DNA from 3 places in the Rhodoferax sp. GW822-FHT02A01 genome. Region 2 is predicted to be linked to each of the others. Evidence: predicted binding sites of a transcription regulator. Region 2 holds the regulator's gene; each other region holds the start of a gene.
What was found. The regulator sigma-54, encoded in region 2, starts transcription at its own class of promoters, with help from an activator protein. The targets are predictions, from matches to a motif close to TGGCANGNAANCTGCTTT.

Region 1 (4,585 bases), 1.6 Mb from region 2:
TTGATGCCAGCCAGCCAGGCGTTTTGGGCGGAAATAACCCGATCCAGTGCGACGGTCGTGTTCCACGTCTCAGGCGTGCCGTAATAGTCTCGCAGCAGACTGATGACTGTGGTTTGGGCTGCTTCACGCCCCATGCCGCCGTGACTCACTCCATCTGCAACTGCCGCAATGGCACCCATGTCGGCCTGGGCTGGACTGGGCAGCATGGCGCCACAAAAGTCCTCGTTGACCTCCCTGGCGCCTGCCTGGGAAGTAAATCCGATGTCAATTTCAAATGCCATGCACCAAGGGTACGCAATTTCTGCGCCCAAATGTTGCGCAAAAGAGTTTGGGTTCGCCCGGTTTTGGTGCGGCGCAGCACATGCGGTGCATCAGATCGAAAACTGGGGAACCAACGCAATGCTCATGAAGACGCAAGTGCCTCAACCCACCAGGACTTCCAGACTTCGCTCGTAGTGGGCCGCCAATTGGTCAAAGAGCTCCAGCAGCTTTTCGCTGCTCTGGAACACCTCATCCATGAATTCGACCCGTTTGCGAGGCGCCGCACCAGGCAGGCTCTTGGTGGCCGCCACCATTCTGAGCCATGCAATGCCTGCGTCTTGCAGCGTCTGGTGAATGGCAGCGTCGCTGAGCGGTATGGCATTGAGGGACGTCAGTGCCGCCTCGAATTCGGTTTGTGCTGCCAACATGCCGTCTTTGACCGCTGCACTGGACGCGCCCTGCGGCTCAGCCGTCTGCAGCGCAAATCGTGCGTAGCGTTGCGAGAGCATGCGTTGGCGCCCTGCCAGATTGAGAAGACGCAGCGGCGTGGCCTGACCCGATGCTTCCAACCGGGCCGTCAGGCGCTCGGCGCCCTGCAAAAGGTTTTCCGCCAGATCTTCCACGGCCTCGCTGGGGCCGGACGTCAGCGCAGTCTTGAGCTGCCCCCAGCTCTTTTCAACCTGATCCAGCAAGTCGCCAAACGTTGGCAATGAGATGCTCTTGCGCAGCAATTCAAAATTGCCGTTGACCCAATCCACTGACTTTTGCAGCAAATCTGCATATTGCTCGGACTGCGGACTGGACTCCTTCAGCAAATGCAGTTTGAAGAGGCGCTGCGAGAGCATCCGCAGCTGCCCGGAATGGTTGACGGCCTCTGCAAAGCGTGCCGACTGTATCACGTGCTGCGAGAGCTGCCCCATACGCTGATTGGAGCTCATGGCCGTTGAGCGCAGCACCTTGAATGCATCGTCATCCGATATTTGCTGGGCGCGCATCAGTATGCCTTTTGCCCGATCCACGACTTTGCGTTCTTCATAGCGCGTTGCCATGTCCTCATAGGCCTTGCGCAATTGCTGTTCGTGGCGAAAACGTGCCTGTGCCAGCTGAATCAGAGGGCGCAGGCGGTTGCTCGAGTAGCCATTGACTGCATATACGTGAATGCCGGATGCAATGGACCTCTCTATGTTTTTGGCATCGGAATCGTGGGTGAAAACGATCAAAGGGCAGGGCATTGCCTTTTCAAACAACTGGATGGCGTCGAACCAGCTGCTGCTCGGAGAGGGCTCGTCGCAGATCACCACGTCTGGTGCATGAATTGCCACGGCTTGCACCAATTTATTCACCTCATGCAGTGATGCAAGCACCGTAATGCCGGCATCCTGCAAGTCTGCCTTCAAGGATGGGGCCGTCAATTGGCGGGTGACGCATAACAAGGCGGATGTCATTTGGGAATGGCTTCTTGGGGAGTTGGCGCGGCTAACGCGAAATAGGTCGTATTGTTATTCTGATTTGGGAAATCGCGGTTGGGGTCATGTGGCACGGCTCTTGCATTGACTCAGGTACAACGCAACGACGCGTTCGAAAGAGATTACACCGCCCAGATTCTGTGCACAACGAAGTTGCACAGTGTTGGCGGTCCATAACCGGCACCTGCCGGTACGTCTTGGCCAAGACGTGGCTCTCACTCCCCACTTTTTTCCTTGCGCAGCTTTGCTGCGTCCGAATTCATCTATTGGTCTGAATGGAGATTCCCATGGACATGAAACCGCCCCCGCTGCAAAAACAGAAACTCGTGATGGTTGGCAACGGCATGGCCGGCGTGCGCACGATAGAAGAGCTGCTCAGAATCGCACCCGACCTGTACGACATCACGGTCTTCGGTGCAGAGCCGCATCCCAACTACAACCGCATCCTCTTGAGCCCGGTGTTGGCCGGTGAGCAGACGCTCGATGAGATCGTGCTCAACCCGTTTAGTTGGTACGAAGAGAACGGCATCACCCTGTACGCAGGCAAGAAGGTCACTGAGGTGGACCGCGTCAAGCGCGTAGTGCGCTCGGTGGGCGCCGACGGTGCAGTGACCGAAGCGGCCTATGACCGACTGCTGCTGTGCACCGGCTCCAACCCCTTCATCCTGCCGGTGCCCGGCAAGGACCTGGAAGGCGTGATTGCCTACCGCGATATCGCCGACACCAACGCCATGATCGAGGCCGCCACACGCTACAAGCATGCGGTGGTGATTGGCGGCGGCCTCTTGGGCCTGGAAGCAGCCAACGGCCTGATGTTGCGTGGCATGACGGTCACCGTGGTGCATGTGCAGCCCACACTGATGGAGCGCCAGCTCGACAGCGTCGCAGGCGGTCTCTTGCGCAAGTCGCTGGAGGAGCGCGGCCTCAAGTTCCTCATGGGCGCGCAAACCCAGGAACTCATTGGCAGCCAGGACGATGGCAAGGGCGGACGCGTCAAGTCCATCCGCTTCAAGGACGGCACCGAAGTGGCCGCCGATCTCGTCGTCATGGCTGTGGGCATACGCCCCAACACCGAGCTGGCCCAGAGTATGCGGCTGCACGTGGACAAAGGCATCGTGGTGACCGACACCATGCAGACCGTGACCGACGCACGCATCTACAGCGTGGGCGAATGCGCTGCGCACCGCGGCATCGCCTATGGGCTGGTGGCGCCTTTGTTCGAGCAGGCCAAGGTGGCAGCCAACCACCTGGCGCTCTACGGCATTGGCCGCTACCAGGGGTCACTCACCTCCACCAAGCTCAAGGTCACTGGCATCGACCTTTTCAGTGCGGGCAATTTTATGGGCGGCGAGAACACCGAAGAGATCGTGATGAGCGACCCCTTTGGCGGTGTCTACAAGAAGCTGGTGATCCAGAACGACAGATTAGTGGGCGCCTGCATGTATGGCGACACGGTGGACGGCAGTTGGTACTTCAAGCTGCTGCGCGACGGCCGCTCCATTGCCGACATCCGCGACAAGCTGATGTTTGGCGAGAGCAACATCGGCGACGTGGGGCATGAGGGCCACAACAAGGCCGCCAGCATGCCAGACGACGCCGAGGTGTGCGGCTGCAACGGTGTCAAGAAAGGCACCATTTGCAAGGCCATCAAGGATAAGGGCCTGTTCACCATCGAAGAGGTGCGCAAGCACACCAAGGCCAGCGCCTCGTGCGGCTCATGCACCGGACTGGTCGAGCAGATCCTGATGTTCACCGCCGGTGGCGACTACTCGGCCACCCCCAAGACCAAGGCCATGTGCGGCTGCACCGACCTGGGCCATGCGGCCGTGCGCGAAGCCATACGCACGCCTTTGGCCGATGGAAGCAAGCTGCTCACCATAACCGCGGTGTACAAGCATCTGGGCTGGAAGACGCCCAATGGCTGTGCATCGTGCCGCCCGGCTGTGAACTACTACCTGATCAGCAGCTGGCCCAAGGAGGCGGTGGACGACCCGCAAAGCCGCTTCATCAACGAGCGCAGCCATGCCAACATCCAGAAGGACGGCACCTACAGCGTGATCCCGCGCATGTGGGGTGGCGAGACCACGGCCGATGAGTTGCGCCGCATTGCCAACGCGGTGGACAAGTACAACATCCCCACGGTCAAGGTCACCGGCGGCCAGCGCATCGACCTGCTGGGCGTGAAAAAGGAAGACCTGCAGGCCGTGTGGAAGGACATCGGCATGCCCAGCGGCCACGCCTATGCCAAGGCCTTGCGTACGGTCAAGACCTGCGTGGGCTCCGAGTGGTGCCGCATGGGCACGCAGGACAGCACCCAGATGGGCAAGGACCTGGAGCGTGCGATGTGGCGCATGTACGCGCCGCACAAGGTGAAGTTCGCCGTCTCGGGCTGCCCGCGCAACTGTGCGGAGGCCGGCATCAAGGACGTCGGAATCATTGGCGTGGACAGCGGCTGGGAGATGTATGTGGCGGGCAATGGCGGCATCAAGACCGAGGTGGCGCACTTCCTCACCAAGCTCAAGACGGCCGAAGAGGTGCTGGAGTACACCGGCGCCTTCTGCGAGCTGTACCGCCAGGAGGGCTGGTACTTGGAGCGCACGGTGCACTTTGTGAACCGCGTAGGCCTGGACTATGTGAAGAAGCGCATCCTCGAAGACCATGCCGGTCGCAAGGCGCTGTGGGAGCAGTTGCAATTTGCGCTCGATGGCGAGCCCGATCCCTGGTTTGACTTCAAGGAAGCACAGGTGGACACGCGCCAGTTTGACGCGCTGACCGTCAAGGAAGGAGCAGCAGCATGAGCAAGCTCCACAACACGTCCAATGAATGGGCTCTGATCTGTGCGCTCACCGACATCCCGG
Region 2 (4,585 bases):
GGTGAACCGCTTCATGGTGTATGCGCTGTTTCCCCAGGCCAACGTGTCCATCCATGTGATGTGGGGCGTGCAAAAGCAAAACACCGTCTGCGCGGTGGGCAAATCCATCACCAACCGGACCTCGCGCATCAATATCGGTGCCTTGATGCTGGTGTACGGTGGGGGTGGCCATGAAAATGCTGGAACCTGCCAGGTACCCAATGAGCGGGCCGACACGGTGGTCAAAGAGCTGGTTTCCCGCATCAACACCGTAGGTTGAACTTCTGCGGGTAATCCCGCACACACGATTCAATTTTCGTCAAGGCATAAAACATGCCATGCGCTCGCTACAATGGCCGTGCGCACTGTGTGCAAGTTTCGTGCCTTTATGAAAAAACACATTCTTTTCTCGTTGGTGATTGCTACGCTGCTGTTTGCAGCCGGTGGCGTGCGCGCCGAAAAAGCCGACCAGAAAAAGCCCATGAACATCGAGGCCGACGCGCTGCGCTATGACGACCTCAAGCAGGTCAGCGTATTCACCGGCAAGGTTGTGCTGACCAAGGGAACCATCGTGATCCGCGCAGATCGGCTGGATGTGCGCCAGGATCCTGACGGATATCAATTTGGCGTTGCCACCGGTTCCGCAGACAAGCTGGCCTTCTACCGGCAGAAGCGCGAAGCCTTGGACGAGTTCATCGAGGGGGAGGGCGAAACCATCACCTATGACGGCAAGGCCGATACCGTGACCTTCACCGGCAAGGCGCAGTTGCGCCGACTGCGTGGCGCCACGTTGGCCGATGAAATCACCGGCGGTGTCATCGTTTATGAAAATCTCACCGACCTGTTTACGGTCGATGGTGCCGCCAACACCAAGGGACCGACAGGCGCCCTGGGAACCGGTCGCGTGCGGGTCATGCTGACCCCCAAGCCCGAAGCCAGTGCTCCGGCGCCTGCCGCAACCCCGTTGCCGCTCAAACCATCCGCGACCCTGGGGGGGGCCGCCAAGTGAGTGGTTTTGCTGCGGGGAACTTGACGGCGCAACATCTGCAAAAGTCCTATGGCAAGCGCCAGGTGGTCAAGGACGTGTCTCTGACCGTGCGTACGGGCGAAGTGGTGGGCCTGCTGGGTCCCAACGGCGCTGGCAAGACCACCTCGTTTTACATCATCGTGGGACTGCTACGGGCCAGTGGAGGAGACATCTCCATCGACGGCAATTCGATCGAGTCCATGCCCATACACCGGCGCGCGCGTCTGGGGCTGGGCTACCTGCCGCAGGAAGCCTCGATTTTTCGCAAGCTCAATGTGGAAGACAACGTGCGCGCCGTGCTGGAACTGCAGCGCGACGAAGACGGCACTCCATTGCGCAGCGCGGAGATCGAGAAGCGGCTGACCAATCTGCTGCAGGAATTGCGGGTCGAGCACTTGCGCGAGTCTCCGGCGCTGGCCTTGTCGGGCGGTGAGCGGCGGCGCGTGGAGATTGCCCGCGCTTTGGCTACCGGGCCGCGTTTCATCCTGCTGGACGAGCCGTTTGCCGGCATCGACCCGATTGCGGTGATCGAGATCCAGCGCATCATCAACTTCCTCAAGGCGCGCGGCATCGGGGTGCTCATCACCGACCACAATGTGCGCGAGACCCTGGGCATTTGCGACCACGCCTACATCATCAGTGATGGCCGCGTGCTGGCCGAAGGCACGCCTTCGGAAATTGTTGACAACCCCGAGGTACGCCGCGTGTACCTGGGTGAAAACTTCAAGATGTAATGAAGCAAGGTCTCTCATTACGCGTCTCCCAGCATCTGGCGCTCACGCCCCAGTTGCAGCAGTCGATCCGTCTTCTGCAGCTCTCCACGCTCGAACTGAGCCAGGAAGTGGAGCAGATGCTGGACGAGAACCCTTTTCTGGAACTGGGTGAGGACCATGCCGAGCGGGAAGAGTTCGGCATCGCACAGGCGGATACGCCGGTCAGTGAAGGCGACAAGGATGTGGAGTTTTCCGCCACCATGCCCGACCTGGGCAGCAGCACCGTGGCCTCCACCAGCAGTGATGAAGACAACAGTCCCCTGAGCGGGGACGAAGGCATCGACTGGGAAGGCGACGGCACCACCGAAATGACCCCGGACGACGGCGAGTGGGGCGTCGAGGCCAAGGCCAGTACCAATAACCTCACTGGCGACGAAGACAAGGACGCCACCGAGCTGGCCCGCACGCAGGAGAGCTTGCAGGCCTTCCTGCATCGGCAGACACTGGGTTTGCGCCTGAGCGCCGAAGACGCTGCCGCGCTGCGTTTCCTGATCGAGTCGCTCAACGATGACGGCTATCTGGAAGAGCCGCTCGAGGACCTGGCCCGCACCTTGAACCCGCAGGATGAAGAGCAGTTGTACGACCTGGTGCACCATTTCTCGGTAGCCCTGGGACTGCTGCAAAGCCTGGAGCCGGTTGGCGTCGGTGCCCGCAATTTGAGCGAGTGCCTCAGTCTGCAATTGAAAGCTCTGCTGCGCAATCCGGACCTGGAAGACGAAGAGCGCGAGCAACTGGAAGTGGCCCTGCGCATTTGCCAGCAGCCCATGGAATTGCTGGCGCGCCGTGACATCAAGCGGCTGGTGCAATTGGGCGTGGGCAGCGATGCCCTGGTGCGCGAGGCCATAGCGCAGATTGCGCGGCTGGAACCCAAGCCGGGGCGGCGCTTTATCGACGTGGAGCGCAACATCGTGGTGCCCGACGTGCTGGTGGTGCCGGTGACCAACGCCAACAAGGCGGCTGCACCCAAGTTCCGCGTCATGCTCAATCCCGATGTGATGCCGCGCCTCAAGGTGCATGACATCTACGCCAATGTGCTGCGCAACCACCGCGGTGGCAAGGACAGCGCCAGCCACGCCGCGCTGCAGCAACGGCTGCAGGAGGCGCGTTGGTTCATCAAGAACATCCAGCAGCGCTTTGACACCATCCTGCGCGTGAGCACGGCGATTGTGGAGCGGCAGAAGAGCTTCTTCACCCATGGCGAATTGGCCATGCGCCCGCTGGTGCTGCGTGAGATCGCCGACGAACTGGGCTTGCACGAGTCCACCATCAGCCGCGTGACCACCGCCAAGTACATGGCAACGCCTTTTGGCACCTTTGAGCTGAAGTACTTCTTCGGCTCCGGCCTGGGCACTGAGTCCGGCGGCAATGCGTCCAGCACCGCGGTGCGTGCACTCATCAAGCAGTTCATCAGCGCCGAAAGTGCCAAGAAGCCGCTGTCAGACAACCAGATATCCGAGATGCTCAAGGAGCAGGGTATTGAATGTGCCCGGCGCACTGTGGCCAAATACCGCGAGGGGCTGAAGATCGCCCCCGCATCCCTGCGCAAGGCGCTATGAACCAACTGCAACTCTTTCTTCCCTGCGCCGCCGGTGTGGAGGATTACCTCGCGCCCGAAATCCTGCGCATCACCGGCCTGCCGCCCGGTTGCATCACCAAGCAGCGTGGCGGTGTGGCCGTGCGCACATCGTTCACGGACGCCATGCGCCTGAACCTGTACTGCCGCCTGGCACAGCGTGTGCTGGTGCTGGTGTCGTACACCGAATACCGCAACGAGCAGGACCTGTACCGCGCCGCCATGGCGGTGCCGTGGGAGCGCTGGTTCACACCGCGCGAGACCATCAAGATCGAGGTCACCGCCCAGCACAGCCCATTGACGTCGCTGAACTTTGCAGCACTCAAGGTCAAGGATGCCGTCTGCGACCGCTTCCGCGAGACTTCGGGGGGCGTGCGTCCTGATGTCAACACACAGTGGCCCGATGTGCGCATCTATGCCCACCTCACCACTGACAGCTGCTCGCTCTACATTGACACGTCCGGTGAGCCATTGTTCAAGCGGGGCTGGCGCGAGGACAAGGGCGATGCGCCGTTGAAAGAGACCTTGGCAGCCGCCATGATCGCCGCCAGCGGCTGGGCCGATGGTGACGACGACCTGATGCCCTTGTACGACCCCTGCTGCGGCAGCGGCACCATTGCCATCGAAGCCGCGCAGATTGCCTGCAATATTGCGGCGGGCTCGTTGCGCCGCTTTGCCTTCGAGAAGTTTGTGCCCTTCCAGCCCAAGGTCTGGCAGGCCATGAAGCAGGAAGCGGCTGACGCCGTGGTCAAGCCCGAGCCCGGCCAGAAAGCTCTGATCTACGGCAGCGATGTGTCGCACCGCATGGTCGACTTCGCGCAGCGCAACGCGGAGCGCGCGGGCGTGGCCGATGTCATCGAGTTCCGTGGTGGTGACGCCCTGCAGCGCATGCCACCCATCGAAGGCGGTGGCGTCATGCTGCTGAACCCACCCTACGGCGAGCGCATCGGCATTGGCGGTGTGGCCGGTGAGGGCGTGCAGGCCCGCTATGGCGCCCGCGAACTGGCCGAGACCGAAGACGGTGTGGCCTTCTTCACCCAATTGGCCAGCCACTGGAAGAAAAACTTCTCCGGCTGGACTGCCTGGATGCTCACGCCAGACCTCAAGCTGCCTGGCAAGATGCGCCTGAAAGAGTCACGCCGCGTGCCGATGTGGAATGGCCCGCTGGAATGCCGGCTGTTCAAGTTCGACATGGTGGCCGGACGCATGGCCAAGGACAAAGGTTCAACGGAC
Region 3 (4,585 bases), 760 kb from region 2:
AGATGGTGATCGTGCCGGTTTCCAGGGGTTCGCGCAGAGCCTCCAGGGCGGTGCGGTTGAACTCCGGAAACTCATCCAGAAACAGAACGCCGTTGTGCGCCAGTGAAATTTCGCCGGGTCGTGGCGGCGAGCCACCCCCGACCAAGGCTACCGCGCTGGCCGTGTGGTGGGGTGTCCCGGTAGGGCGCATGGCCCATTGCTCCATGCGAAAGCGCCCGCTCAGAGACTGGATGGCCGCGCTTTGCAAGGCCTCTTCATGCGTCATGTCTGGCAACAGCCCGGCAAAACGCTGGGCCAACATGGACTTGCCCGAGCCCGGAGGACCTACCAGCAACACGCTATGTCCCCCTGCGGCGGCAATCTCCAGCGCGCGCCTGGCACTGGCGTGCCCTTTGACGTCGGCCAGGTCCGGGAGCGATGCGCTGGCAGACTGCACTACGGGCTCCACACGAAACCAGCCGTCCTCCGTGCAGAGACCCGGAGGAACTTCTACTTCTTGCCCGGCAGGCGCGAATTGACGCACCACATCCAGCAGGTGCCGGGCGCAATACACCTGCACCTGTGGCACGAGCGCCGCTTCTTGGGCGCTATCTTGGGGCAACACCAGCTTGGTGGCGCTAGCGTCTCCCACCTGTGTCAATGCCATGGCCAGCGCTCCTCTTACGGGCCGCAGGTCGCCGGACAGAGAGAGTTCGCCGGCAAACTCGTATCCGGACAGCCGGGCCCCGTCGACCTGCCCGCTGGCTGCCAGAATGCCCAACGCGATGGGCAAATCCAGCCTTCCTGAATCCTTGGGCAAGTCTGCCGGGGCCAGATTGACGGTGATGCGCTTGTTGGAGGGGAACTCCAGGCCGGCATTCTGGATGGCACAGCGCACCCGTTCGCGCGCCTCCTTGACTTCCACATCCGCCAGGCCGACCAGCGTAAAGCTGGGCAGGCCATTGGCCAGATGCACTTCTACAGTGACCTTTGCCGCCTCCAGTCCTAGCAGGGCGCGGCTTTGCACCAAACATAAGCTCATTTGCGAGATTCCCAAAGAAGTGCGCATCCATTGGGTGCGCTTTTGTGTTGGCACCTAAATGGTGCGTTCTGATTATTTATACAGTGTTTGCAACGGATGAGGCGCCATTTGGTGCACACAAAAAGTGGGGGCATTGGTCCGAGCGGTTGGCACGGACTCTGCTTAGTGGGGTTATCTCCTGATCTTTTTTTGGAGAAGCCGGCTGATCCAGCCCGGTGTCTGCAACCCCTGTAAACAAGCTGAGGTGAACACATGAAACTCGTGACGGCCATCATTAAACCGTTCAAGCTCGATGAGGTGCGAGAAGCCTTGTCAAGCATTGGTGTGCAAGGCATTACTGTCACCGAAGTCAAGGGCTTCGGACGGCAAAAAGGCCACACAGAGCTCTATCGTGGTGCTGAATATGTCGTGGACTTCCTGCCCAAGGTGAAGATTGAGGCCGCCATCGATGACGCACTGGTGGAGCAAGTCATTGAAGCCATCGAAGGTGCGGCTCGCACCGGAAAGATCGGCGACGGCAAGATTTTTGTCTATGACGTTGAGCAAGCCGTGCGCATCCGTACCGGTGAGACAGGTAAAGAGGCCCTCTAAGGCGCTTCTGACAAATAAATAAAGGAACGAACCATGAAAAAACTGCTTGTATCCCTAGCCTTGGGGTTGGGCCTGCTGACGGCCGCCACGTTTGCCACAGCTCAAACTGCTGCTCCGGCCGCTGCCGAAGCCAAGGCTGAAGCTTCCGCTCCCGCTGCTGCAGCATCTGCTGAAGCTCCCGCCGGTGCAGCTGCAGCCGCAGCTGCACCGGCCGCTGACGCCTCGGCTCCGGCTGCTCCCGTTCCCAACAAGGGCGACACCTCCTGGATGATGGTCTCCACACTGCTGGTGATTCTGATGACGGTTCCCGGCCTGGCCCTGTTCTACGGCGGCCTGGTGCGCAGCAAGAACATGCTGTCCGTGCTGATGCAGGTCCTGGTGACGTTCTCGCTGATCGTCGTGCTGTGGTTCATCTACGGCTACAGCCTGGCATTCACGGAAGGCAACGCCTACATCGGTGGACTGGATCGCCTCTTCATGAAGGGCATCTGGGACAACGCTGCTGGCACCTTCGCGAACGCAGCGACCTTCAGCAAGGGCGTCTACATTCCCGAAATCGTGTACGCGGCCTTCCAGGCAACCTTCGCCGGTATCACCTGCTGCCTGATCGTCGGTTCCTTTGCCGAACGTATCAAGTTCTCTGCCGTGCTGGCCTTCATGGTCCTGTGGTTCACTTTCTCCTACGCTCCCATCGCCCACATGGTGTGGTTCTGGGCAGGTCCTGATGCCTACACCAGCAAGGAAGTGGTGGACAAGGTCAATGCCAGCGCCGGTATGGTGTGGCAATGGGGTGCTCTGGACTTCGCTGGCGGTACCGTTGTGCACATCAACGCTGCTGTGGCGGGTCTGGTGGGTGCCTACTTCATCGGCAAGCGCGTCGGTTACGGCAAGGAATCCATGGCTCCTCACAGCCTGACACTGACCATGGTGGGTGCTTCCCTGCTGTGGGTGGGTTGGTTCGGTTTCAACGCCGGCTCCGCTCTGGAAGCCAACGGTTTCGCCGCTCTGGCCTTCATCAACACCTTTGGTGCTACCGCTGCTGCCGTGCTGACTTGGTCTCTGGGTGAAGCACTGCACAAGGGCAAGGCTTCCATGCTGGGTGCTGCATCTGGTGCAGTTGCGGGTCTGGTTGCCATCACACCTGCTGCCGGCAACGTGGGCATCGGTGGTGCACTGATCATCGGTCTGCTGTCCGGTTTCGCCGGCCTGTGGGGCGTGACTGGTCTGAAGAAGCTGCTGGGCGCTGACGACACACTGGACGTGTTCGGCGTGCACGGTGTCTGCGGTATCCTGGGTGCGATCCTGACCGGCGTGTTCAACTCGCCTTCCCTGGGTGGCCCTGGCTACGTGGCCGACTGGGTTACTGCAACCGGCATCACCGCTGCTGACTACTCCATCAGCGCCCAGGTCTGGATCCAGACCAAGGCTGTGCTGACCACCATCGTCTGGTCCGGCGTCGTGTCTTTCGTGTCTTACTTCATTGTTGACAAGACCATCGGTCTGCGTGTCAGCGAAGAAGACGAACGCGAAGGTCTGGACGTCACTTCTCACGGCGAGTCTGCTTACGGCCGTTAAGCCCTGAGTCTCTCCTTGGCCGCCAGTTTGCTGGCGGATGCGCCCGGCGCAACTTTGGTAACCCCGAAGTTGCGCCGGGCTTCTTTTTGGGCGCTTGCGGAATGCACAATCTGCCATCCCTTGCCCAACGAGAATCCCGATGACAGAAACCATCACCCTCCGCGCCTCGACCATGCGTTGTGAAATTGTTCCCGCATTGGGAGGCAGTCTTGCCGGCCTGTGGTTTGGGGAACATGAGGTGCTCAGACACCAACCGGCAGCGCAGATGCAATCAGGCTTGGACGGTGCGAGCTATCCCTTGGTCCCCTATTCGAACCGGGTGGGCTATCGCCAACTGCGTTGGGATGGGCATGACTATGTGCTGGCGCCCAACTTCCCGCAGGAACCCCACTGCATCCATGGCGTGGGCTGGATGCGGGCTTGGGACGCGGAGCGGATGAGCGCCAGCCAGGCGCGTTTGACGTACCACCACGTTGCCGATGACTACTGGCCATTTGCCTTTGAGACGGAGCAGGTCTTTACGCTTGATGCCCATACCCTGGAGATGCACATCAGCATCACCAACCGCGCCGCAAAGGCCGTGCCGGCCGGGCTGGGCTGGCACCCCTACTTTGCCAAGAGTGCACAAACCCACGTTCGCTTTTCCAGCAACAGTCGCTGGGAAATGGGTGCTGACATGTTGCCTACGCATGCGCTCGCCCACAGCGGTCTGGATACGGATTGCGCCAACCTGACGGTGGACCACTGCTTTGAAGGATGGGCCGGAGCCCTGCAATTGCAGAGCGGGCCGTTGCGTGTAGAGGTCAGCTCGGACTTGTCGCGTCTGGTGGTCTTCACCACGCCTGCGCGGGACAGTATTGCCATTGAGCCCGTCAGCCACGTCAACAATGCGTTGTCCTTGGCGGAGCAAGGAGAGGCAACACTTGAAGCGCTGGGCATGCAGGTCCTGCAGCCCGGTCAGTCCATGCGCGCCACCATGCGCATCCGTGTGGAGGAGGTCGTATGAAAAAACCCATCTGGAGCACCGTAGGCACCGACACGTACGCCTTGGCCGAATCCCCCTTTTGGCATCCGCAGGAGCAGCGGCTGTACTGGGTGGACATCAGCGGGAAGAAGCTCCTGCGCATGCACGCATCGCAGAGCGGCGTAGAGGCGTGGGACATGCCGTCCGAGCCCGGTTGCATAGCGCCTGCTGCAAAGGGTGGCCTGGTGGTCGCCCTGCGCGACGGCGTGTACCGTGCCCGAAGCTGGGGTGGGTCGCTGGAGCGCATTGTTCAACTTCCCTACGACACAAGCTGCATCCGAGCCAATGACGGGAAATGCGATGCGCTGGGCCGATTCTGGATCGGCACCATCGACGAGCCCAAGGCGGGACGTGCTGCCGAACTGTTTTCACTG

Region 1: nirB (nitrite reductase large subunit NirB) is a predicted target of sigma-54. The motif match lies at 1,796-1,813, and genes of this name have one in related genera.
Region 3: glnK (P-II family nitrogen regulator) is a predicted target of sigma-54. The motif match lies at 1,169-1,186, and genes of this name have one in related genera.

The regions. Positions count from the first base shown of each region.
Region 1 covers NZ_CP152376.1:2,168,407-2,172,991, forward strand. Annotated here, with positions in the region: gene AAGF34_RS10180 (bifunctional protein-serine/threonine kinase/phosphatase) at 1-281, opposite strand, end outside; gene AAGF34_RS10185 (ANTAR domain-containing protein) at 423-1,706, opposite strand; gene nirB (nitrite reductase large subunit NirB) at 2,036-4,525, shown strand; gene nirD (nitrite reductase small subunit NirD) at 4,522-4,585, shown strand, end outside.
Region 2 covers NZ_CP152376.1:582,711-587,295, reverse strand. Annotated here, with positions in the region: gene AAGF34_RS02715 (exopolyphosphatase) at 1-259, shown strand, start outside; gene lptA (lipopolysaccharide transport periplasmic protein LptA) at 368-988, shown strand; gene lptB (LPS export ABC transporter ATP-binding protein) at 985-1,740, shown strand; gene rpoN (RNA polymerase factor sigma-54) at 1,740-3,335, shown strand; gene AAGF34_RS02695 (class I SAM-dependent RNA methyltransferase) at 3,332-4,585, shown strand, end outside.
Region 3 covers NZ_CP152376.1:1,343,880-1,348,464, reverse strand. Annotated here, with positions in the region: partial or broken gene AAGF34_RS06335 (YifB family Mg chelatase-like AAA ATPase) at 1-1,021, opposite strand, end outside; gene glnK (P-II family nitrogen regulator) at 1,274-1,612, shown strand; gene amt (ammonium transporter) at 1,646-3,187, shown strand; gene AAGF34_RS06320 (aldose 1-epimerase) at 3,327-4,193, shown strand; gene AAGF34_RS06315 (SMP-30/gluconolactonase/LRE family protein) at 4,190-4,585, shown strand, end outside.